Cytobacillus sp. IB215665: one gene and its partner. The protein of the gene in region 1 interacts with the protein of each later gene in a pairwise test. Links are inferred from orthologs where the notes say so. Each region holds a gene or a part of one and is shown on either strand. Other genes may lie near its edges.

The links. The genes of interacting proteins can lie anywhere in the genome.
Region 2: the proteins of topA (region 1) and SLH52_RS01425 interact in binary tests that used the Escherichia coli proteins (3 or more experiments, as listed by UniProt). The link is inferred for Cytobacillus sp. IB215665 from one-to-one orthologs.

The regions. Positions count from the first base shown.
Region 1 is NZ_JAXBME010000004.1:289,072-294,906, reverse strand. What follows is about bases 1,755-4,724. They hold topA (type I DNA topoisomerase), read right to left. Parts: upstream 4,293-4,724; coding sequence 2,217-4,292; downstream 1,755-2,216. Other genes in these bases: dprA (DNA-processing protein DprA), read right to left, coding at 4,469-4,724; trmFO (FADH(2)-oxidizing methylenetetrahydrofolate--tRNA-(uracil(54)-C(5))-methyltransferase TrmFO), read right to left, coding at 1,755-2,132. Outside these bases: tyrosine recombinase XerC, read right to left, coding at 1-758; more of trmFO, read right to left, coding at 825-1,754; more of dprA, read right to left, coding at 4,725-5,350; sucD (succinate--CoA ligase subunit alpha), read right to left, coding at 5,414-5,835. UniProt on the Escherichia coli protein: Releases the supercoiling and torsional tension of DNA, which is introduced during the DNA replication and transcription, by transiently cleaving and rejoining one strand of the DNA duplex.
Region 2 is NZ_JAXBME010000001.1:348,882-353,557, reverse strand. Bases 654-3,496 are described here. They hold SLH52_RS01425 (YigZ family protein), read left to right. Parts: upstream 654-1,677; coding sequence 1,678-2,316; downstream 2,317-3,496. Other genes in these bases: SLH52_RS01420 (LCP family protein), read left to right, coding at 2,348-3,355; SLH52_RS01430 (sensor histidine kinase), read right to left, coding at 654-970. Outside these bases: more of SLH52_RS01430, read right to left, coding at 1-653; SLH52_RS01415 (LCP family protein), read left to right, coding at 3,699-4,676.

The sequences.
Region 1 (5,835 bases):
GCGAATGTATGCCTAAGAACGTGTGGACTAATATGTATTGTGATGGAAGCCTGCTTTATCATCTTATCGAGTATGACACGAACACCTCTTGCAGTTAAAGGCTCACCTCTGTAATTTAAAAACAGATGTCCTGTTTTTACTTGCGACTTATCTTGCAAGATTTGTCTACCTTCAGAAATGTATTTTTCTATTGATTCATGAGCAAAGCTACCAAATGGCACGTATCGTTGTTTATTTCCTTTTCCAGTAACTAATACTGTACCAATTGAAAAATCTAAGTCTTGTATTTGAATATTACAGCACTCACTAACACGAATACCAGTAGCATACAACAATTCTAGTATTGCTTGATTACGCAGCCCTAAAGGCGTTGTAATATCACTGACAGCAAATAATTGTTCTAGCTCTTCTTCATATAAAAATTGCGGTATCCTTTGTTCCTGCTTCGGCAAAGCAACGATGGAAAAGGGATTTTCGTTCACTAATTCTTCTCTTAACAAAAAGGCGAAAAAGCTACGCAGGCACGAAACCTTTCTTGCGATAGACTTTCTTGCATATTTCTTGCTATGTAGTTCAGTCAAATAGATGCGAACATCAGCATATGAAACATCCAAAAGCTTATCAATCGCCTGTTGATTCATAAACTGAAGAAAATGCAAGATATCATTTTTATAATGCATAATGGTATATTCTGAATAGTTTTTTTCAATTTGTAAATATTCAATAAATAATTGTAATTGTTTGTTCACATTTTTCAATTCGGCATACACCTCGCAAGGGCTACTAAATAGTAACATACTTTAGTAGCCCCTTGCAAACAATTTCTATACATTTTTTATAAAATTCTGAATTGTTTCTAACGCACGATTTGCATAGCGTTCATAGCGTTCTTTTTTATTCTTTATCCTTACACCTAGGTCAGGAAACAAGCCAAAATTCGCATTCATTGGCTGAAAGTTTTTTTCATTTGTTGTTGTAATATACTTAGCCATACTTCCTATCGCTGTTTCTTCAGGAAATACTAACAAGCTCTTTCCATCCACTGATCTGGATGCATTAATTCCGGCTACCAAACCTGAAGCAGCAGATTCAACATATCCTTCTACCCCAGTCATTTGGCCTGCAAAAAACAAATTTGGCTTATTATGGAATTCGTATGTCGGCTTAAGTAGGTGAGGTGAATTAATAAATGTGTTTCGGTGCATCACTCCATACCTAACGATCTCAGCATTTTCTAAACCAGGAATAAGTCGTAACACTTCTTTTTGTGCTCCCCACTTTAAATGCGTTTGAAAGCCCACTATATTGTATAACGTTCCTGCTGCATCATCTTGTCTAAGCTGAACAACAGCATGCGGTCTTTTTCCTGTACGTGGGTCTTCTAAACCAACGGGCTTTAACGGGCCAAATAGCATTGTTTTGTGACCACGTTGTGCCATAACCTCAATTGGCATACAGCCTTCAAAATAAATTTCCTTCTCAAATTCTTTTAGTGGAACTACTTCTGCATTAATTAAAGCTTCGTAAAATGTATTAAATTCCTCTTCGTTCATAGGACAGTTAATATAATCAGCTTCACCTTTATCATAGCGAGATTTTAAATAAGCCTTGTCCATATTAATACTTTCTTTGTCAATAATCGGTGCAGCAGCATCATAAAAATAAAAATAATCCTGACCTGTTAGCTCTTTTATGTTGTTAGATAATGCCTTTGATGTCAAAGGTCCAGTTGCGATAACTGTAGGAGCATCATCTATAGCAGTAATTTCCTCGTTAAAAACTTTAACATTCGGGTGATTTTTTACATAATCTGTTACTTTGCCCGCAAATTCGTGGCGGTCAACAGCTAACGCTCCACCTGCTGGCACAGCACATTCGTCCGCTGCTTTAATAATAACTGAATCTAACATACGCATCTCTTCTTTAAGTACACCTACAGCATTTGTTAAGCTGTTTCCTCTCAGAGAGTTACTACAAACTAGTTCAGCAAATTTATCTGTATGGTGTGCAGGAGTTTGTTTAACAGGTCTCATTTCATATAAATTCACCTGAAAACCACGCTTAGCAATTTGCCAAGCTGCTTCACTTCCAGCAAGCCCTGCACCAATTACGTTTATAGCTTTAGTAGTCATTCTTTTTCCTCCATTATTGCATTAACTTTCTCAGTTTTTTTGCTATCTAAAAGAGGTGAGCGTCAAGTTAGCTCACCTTTATGGTTACTTCTGTTGCTCTTCTTTATAGTCACAATTTACACATTGAACTTGCATACCTTTTTTCAGTTTTTTCTCAACAAGCATGTGGTCACATTTAGGACACATACGTGCAATCGGTTTATCCCAAGAAACGAAATCGCATTCTGGGTACAAGTTACACCCATAAAATACTCTTTTCTTTTTACTTTTGCGTTCAACAATACTCCCTTTATTACATTTTGGACATTGAACACCTATTTCTTTTACGATCGGCTTCGTGTTACGACAATCAGGGAAATTTGAGCAGGCCATGAACTTACCGTATCTTCCCATCTTTATGACCATTGGATTCCCACAAAGCTCACAATCAACACCTGCAGGTTCATCCTTAATCTCCACTTTCTCCATTTCTTTCTCTGCTTTTGTTAAATGCTTTTCAAAGTCTTGATAAAATTGATCAATAATTGAAATCCATTCAACATCTCCAACTTCAATTTCGTCAAGGTTTTGTTCCATATTAGCTGTAAATTCTACATCAATAATATCTGGGAAGAATTCAACTATGAGGTCCAATACTATTTCACCTAATTCAGTTGGAGTGAACCGCTTATTTTCTAGCGCAACATAACCACGCCTTTGAATAGTGTCTAAAGTAGGCGCATACGTTGATGGTCTTCCAATACCTAACTCTTCAAGCGTCTTTACTAGCCTTGCTTCTGTATATCTCGGCGGTGGTTGTGTAAAGTGCTGCTTTGGCTCTAGGTCCTTTGAAATAACTGTATCACCCTTTTGCAGATCAGGTAACATATGATTTTTTTCTTCTACTTGATCATCTGTACTCTCAACGTACACTTTCATAAACCCTGGGAACTTTACTTTTGAACCATGTGCTTTAAACATCACACCTTCATTTTCTAGCGCAACAGTCATCGTATCCATCGTTGCTGGAGCCATTTGACTTGCAACGAACCGTTCCCAAATAAGCTTGTATAAACGAAATTGATCTCTACTTAAATACTGTTTGATTGAAGCTGGGTCCCGTTGTGTAGCAGTTGGTCTAATTGCTTCATGTGCGTCTTGAGTATTAGCTTTCTTTTTTTTGTTGCGTTTATCCTCGGATAAAAATTCTGTTCCATATTTATCTTCTATGTAAGCAGCAGCTTCATTTTGAGCAGTATCAGAAATCCTTGTTGAGTCAGTACGCATGTATGTAATGAGACCGACTGTACCACCCTTACCAAGCTCAATCCCTTCATAGAGTTGCTGTGCAAGCATCATTGTTTTTTTTGCACGGAAATTTAGCTTTCGCGCAGCTTCTTGTTGTAATGATGATGTCGTAAATGACAGCGCTGGATTACGTTTTCGTTCCTTTCTTGTCACGTTATTTACTAGAAATTCATTCCCGTTTATTTTACTAAGCACACTCTTTACATCGTCTTCTGATTTTAACTCTAATTTGTCCCCATCCATACTATGAAAGGAAGCTTCAAACTGTTTTTTGCCTTTAACAAAATCGGATTTTATTGACCAATATTCTTCTGGAGTAAATTCTTCAATTTCTTTTTCACGATCAATGATTAATCTGAGTGCTACTGACTGTACTCTCCCAGCACTTAAGCCTTTTTTTACTTTTTTCCACAATAAAGGACTAATATTATACCCTACTAATCTGTCAAGTACTCTTCGAGCTTGTTGGGCATCGACTAAATCCATGTTTATCGCACGAGGATGCTTAAATGACTCTTTAATCGCATCCTTCGTTATTTCATTAAATACGACCCGGCAGTTTGAATTAACATCGATTGCTAGGCTATGAGCAAGATGCCAAGCGATCGCTTCTCCTTCACGATCGGGGTCAGCCGCTAAGTAAATCTTTTTTGCTTTTTTTGCGGCATTTTTTAATTCCTTTAAAACTGGCCCTTTACCTCTTATCGTAATATACTTTGGCTCAAAGTTTTTGTCTATATCGACACCCATTTGACTTTTTGGTAAGTCTCTAATATGTCCCATGGAAGCTTTTACTTTATATTTTTTTCCTAAATATCGTTCAATCGTCTTAGCCTTAGCAGGCGATTCCACAATAACAAGATAATCTGACATTCAAATGTCCTCCTCAAGAGGGTAATGATAATAATTCTCTAGGCGTTCACAAATGGCCTATCTATATTCTCAACTCTCAATATTAATATAATTTTTTCTGATTTATAAAATCTTCACTATTATTAAATATTCACATACAGTTTGTCAAACACTACTCTCAAAAAAGTTAACAAACATTATATTTGTGATATAATTTCAGCTTCAATATCGTTGCTCGACATAACGAGCTTTGCCCCTTGTTGAATGAGCTTATTCGTTCCAATTGAATGCTCAGCAAAAATTGATCCTGGTATAGCAAATACCTCTCTTCCTTGCTCTAAGGCTTGATCAGCTGTAATGAGCGAACCACTCGATTCTCTTGCTTCTATAATAACTGTACCAAACGATAAACCGCTGATAATTCTATTTCTCATAGGAAATTGCCAACGTTCAGGCCTTACGAAGGGCGGGTATTCTGATAATAGTAAATTTTCCTTACTTATCATATTTGCAAGTTTTGCATTCTCTTTTGGATAAATATATTGAAAACCACCTGCAATTACAGCGATTGTTTTTCCGTTGTGTAATAAAGTTAACTCATGTGCTTTAGAGTCAATACCTTTTGCTAAGCCACTAATAATGGTCCACCCCGACTGAATTAAAGGTAAAATGACCCTTTCTAAACTTCTCAAACCATACGGAGAAGGGGATCTCGCCCCAACAACACTAAGACATTTATGATCTGAAAGTAATCGAATATCTCCTTTGGCGTAGATTACCCAAGGGGGATCATATATTTGTTTTAGCATGTTTGGATATTCATCGTCAAATATTGTAACTATGTGAATATTGTAATCACTATACTTATTTAGCATACTTTGGATGTTAGAAGAATGCAAATCTTTCATGAGATTTTTCAGTTGAGTAGTGGAGATTGGGAGATGCGGTCGAAGATCTGTAAAAGAAGATTGATAGATTTTTGTTAAATTCGGATCGTAAGTTAAGAGGTTTTTTATTGACCTCCATCCGATGCCACGACAATGATGTAGATGTATTAATCTGTTGCGAAAAGTGTCCATTAGCTCCTTCCTTTCAGATTAAATAGCCCCAAACCGAGTGGTATGGGACTATTTATTTATAGATTAATGAGTTTTACATTTTTCGTAAATGCCTTTTTCCTTAAGGGTAGAAATTAAAGTTTCTCCCATTACTGCTGGAGTATCAGCAACTTGAATTCCACACTCGTTCATCACTTTAATTTTTTCATCAGCAGTCCCTTTTCCACCAGAAATAATGGCACCAGCATGTCCCATACGTTTTCCTGGAGGTGCTGTTCTCCCACCGATAAATCCGACTACAGGTTTTGTCATATTTTCCTTCACCCATAATGCAGCATCTTCTTCGGCTGTACCACCGATTTCTCCGATCATAATTACAGCATATGTGTCTGGATCTTCATTAAATGCCTTGAGAGCATCGATAAAATCCGTCCCATTCACAGGGTCTCCACCAATCCCTACTGCAGTAGATTGACCAATTCCAGCTTGTGATAGCTGATGTACTG
Region 2 (4,676 bases), on another replicon or contig:
GTATAACATCTTTTGCTCTAATCTCAATTTTCACTTGAATTTTAGTTGGTTCCGCGTGCTTTATCGCATTTTGAACAGATTCTTGTGCTAGACGAAAGAGCGCGACTTCTAAACGAGTTGGTAGTCTGTTATCTTTGCCAATACTAGTAAATACAATCTTTGCATTATTATTATACTCTTCGACTGTTGATAAGTATTTTTTAAGGGTAGGTACTAATCCTAAATCGTCAAGAGCCATAGGTCGTAGGTCATAAATAATTCTTCTAACCTCATAAAGAGTTGAGCGAACCATTATTCGCAAGTCGCGAATCTCCTTTAATGCTTCCTCGCCTCCACGTTCGTGATACAAGCGATCTATTAACTCGGATCTCATCATGACATTTGCAAGCATTTGAGCTGGTCCATCATGAATTTCACGTGATAACCGTTTCCGCTCTTCCTCCTGCCCTTCGATGATCCTTAATCCGAAATCTTGCTTTTGGATGGCGTCTTCTAAAATTTCACCTACTTGACGAAAATCACTATGTAAATAATGTAGAACAACAGTAATTTGCCCTATAAGGTGATCGGCTCGTTCAATCGTTTCTCTTAAGTTTAATATTCTTCTCTCTAGATCATCACGACGATCTCTAAGCTGCTTTTCACGTTCACGAATCATGGAAAGGTTCATCTGTAACGCATGTGCTTGTTCGTAGGCCTCACGAACCTGACTTTCACTATACTTCTCGAAATGCTTACTTACCTCAACTAAGCGTTGTCTTGCGAACTTTTCATGTGTGTCTAACTTGTCTCCATCTTCAATCACTTCGTTTACAAGAACACGCGTATTAGATAATTCTTCGACTAATTTTTCATACTCCGTTCTAGATTGCTCACTTATTCGAAAAATTTCGCCTTTACTATTATCGACAGTTTCAATCATTCTTTCTAGTATTTTGTCTAGTGCTTTGGTGTCAATTTTCTTTGTCATTGTGCCTCCTTGTCAAATAATATAAGTAGGGATGACCTATATTTTGCCATGGGATGTAATTAGCATGGTCTTTTTGTTTCTTATGCAAACTCATTCATAGAGCTTGAGCAATGGGTAGGTGGAACGTATACGCCACTGATTGAAAAGTCCCATTGTTGAAGTAGGGGTCAACGAAGCAATCAACTTGTAACCTCATACTCTCGTCCGATAAGTAAACCACCACATTTACTTTTCAGGACTTTTGATCATTAAATTAGCAATTTATGTATACACAATGTCAAATTGTGTTGTAAAAGGCCTCTTACTTCCCATTATATCATGGAGTAAACAAGTATATTGTCCCATTTAACAAACGACAACATTCGCTTTTTTTGGCTACATTTCTTAATAAAATTTATACAAATTGGAAAATGTATAGTAAAATATTCCTGTTCACCAATTATTTGATATGCTGTTTTTCTTTGCATGAATTGGACACAGTTATTTGCTGTGAAATTGTTGTCGTTTTATAATGAATATAGTGGCTTGTTGACGAAAGCGCTACATAAAATCAGGCTCTTTATTAAAATAATGTTACTAAATGGGGCTGTCAATCTTTGGAGTAGAGGATAACCGTAAGCGCTAGTTTGAAACAACATTAATGCGAAAATAGCCTAAAATTAATATATAAGTTAGCATGAGAAGGCATAATCAGGAGGGTTTTCAGTTTGTTACAAAAGTATTATACCGTAAAGGGAAATGGAGAACATGAAATTACGATTCAAAAATCCCGCTTTATCTGTCACGTAAAGCGAGTAACCGATGATGGAGAAGCGCAACAATATATACAAGATATTAAGAAGCAGCATTGGAATGCTTCTCATAATTGTTCTGCATACTTAATTGGTGAAAGAGATCAGATTCAAAAAGCAAACGATGATGGCGAGCCTAGTGGCACAGCAGGTGTACCGATGCTTGAAGTGCTGAAGAAGAAGGGCCTAAAAGATACCGTCGTCGTTGTCACTCGTTATTTTGGTGGAATTAAGCTTGGTGCAGGGGGACTTGTTAGAGCTTATGGAAAAGCAGTATCGGAGGGGCTTCAAGCGACGGGTATTGTCGAAAGAACGCTGATGCGTGTTATGCACACTAAAATTGATTATAATTGGCTTGGCAAGCTTGAAAATGAGTTGCGGTCTTCAATATACAAGCTAAAGGAAATTCACTATTTAGAAGATGTTGATATTGAGGTATATGTAGAAGAAGATCAAAAGCAACAATTTATAGAATGGATGACAGATTTAACGAATGGTAAAGCTGTCATCTCTGAGGGCATAAGCACATATTTAGAGGAGACCGTTATAATATGAGCAATCATACGAAACGAAGAAGGGTGAGGGAATGAAAGACAATCAGGACAATAAATCTGAAAAGGTTAAACCAAAACGACGTAAAAGACTTATTTATTTCATCATTCCAGTGCTCATTATCATCATAGCTGCCACTGCTTATGGTGCAAATTTATATATAAAAGCTCAAAACGCATTCGAAAATTCACGAGATGTTCCAACTAATGAGGATACATCTACTCCACCAGTACAAGAAACGGATATAAAGAAAAAAGATAACTTTTCGTTGTTAATTATGGGCATAGAGAATAGTGAAACGAGGGTGGATGCAAATAATGTAGATGCATTACTTCTTGCTACATTTAATGAAGAAAAAAAATCTGTGAAGCTTTTACACATCCCACGTGATTCCTATGTATATATTCCATATAAGGATAGGAAAGACAAAATCACACATTCTCATAATGGCGGCACTCAAGCAACGATTGAAACTGTTTCACAGCTTCTTGATCTACCGATTGACCGTTATATTAAATTAGATTTTAATGCATTTGTTGCCATTGTTGACGCACTTGGTGGTATTGAAGTTGATGTCCCTATCACATTTTCTGAACAAGATAGTCAGGATCGACTTAATAGCATTTATATAGAAAAAGGCCTGCAAACATTAACTGGTGAGGAAGCACTTGCCTTAGCACGAGTAAGGAAGCTTGATAATGATTTTGAACGTGGTAAACGTCAACAGCTTATTATTGAGGCGATTATTGATAAAGCCGCTTCACTCGGTTCAATTACGAAATATGGGACGATGATTGAAGCACTTGGAGACAACTTAAAGCATAATTTTACTACTTTTTCTGAAATCACTTCATTATACAAATATGCCTCGTCTAATCTTACGATCGAGACACTTCAGCTACAAGGGTACGATTCAACAGCTGGAGCAGCATATATTTTTGAATTAGATGAAGCTTATTTAGAAGAAGTAAAAAAAGAACTGCAGGATCATCTAGAAGACAATGAGTCTCCTAGCAGCGATAGCTCGGATAACGACCAATGATTTATTTCAACGTTCAAACCATATCCTAAATATTGGATATTAGAACCAACCACTAACATGTTATACTAAATATAGTGGCTTACGTTTTGGGCAACCAGTCGGAACAACATATAGCCACTAACAGCACCTAGAAGTATGACATGTTAGTTGGCTATGAATAATATTAGCTTTACATGTTACTAATTTTCCCCATTTACGAGACTTTAAAAAAAAGGTACAATGGAAGCTGTTATACTTTTTTTGAAATCAACAGTAGCCACGATTATTTTATATAGTGGCTCTTTTTCTAGACTTTGTTTGTGCCCATTCGAACAATCTTTATAACTTAAAGGAGTAGAATGCTATGAATAATGATAGACGCTATCTTAAGTTAAAGCATCGCAAAAAGAAGCGAAGAAGAATAATATATCTTTTTACTATCCCATTATTAGTGATTATATTAGGCGTATCAACATACGGTTCAATTTTATTAAACCAAGCACAATCAGCTGCTAATGAGGCCAATGAAGAATTAGTCAGAGGCGAAAAATCAGAAAAACGCGAAGAAGTCGTACACCCAAAAGCAGATAATATTTCAATTCTATTTATGGGTGTAGATGATAGTGAAGCAAGAGGTAGTGGTAATAGTAGAACAGATGCTTTATTACTAGCTACATTTAACGAGGAAGAAAAGTCTGTAAAACTATTAAGTATTCCGAGAGATTCATATGTTTATATCCCTTCAGTAGGATATAATGACAAAATAAATCATGCACATGCTTTCGGTGGAACTGACGGTGCGGTTGAAACAGTCGAGAACTTACTTGATATTCCAGTTGATTACTTTGTAAAATTAAATTTCAACGCATTCGTTGATTTAGTTGACGCACTTGATGGTATTGAAGTCGATGTTCCAATTACGTTTTCTGAGCAAGACAGTCAAGATCGTAAAGGTGCAATTTATCTTGAACAAGGGCTACAAACACTTAACGGTGAAGAAGCACTTGCTTTAGCTCGAACGAGAAAAATTGACTCTGACTTAAAGCGCGGTGAACGCCAGCAGCTCGTAATGAAAGCAATTGCTGAAAAAGCAGCTTCATTAGGTTCAGTTACAAAATATAGTGCAATCATCGAAGCACTTGGTAATAACATTAAAACAAACTTAACCTTTGACGAGATGATTTCTTTCTATGATTATGCGACATCAAGCTTTACAATTGATAATCTCCAATTACAAGGTAGTAATGCAATGATTGACGGTATTTATTATTATGATCTAGATGATCAGCAATTAGAAAATATTAAGCAAGAATTAAAAACACATTTGAATGTGAACGCAGAT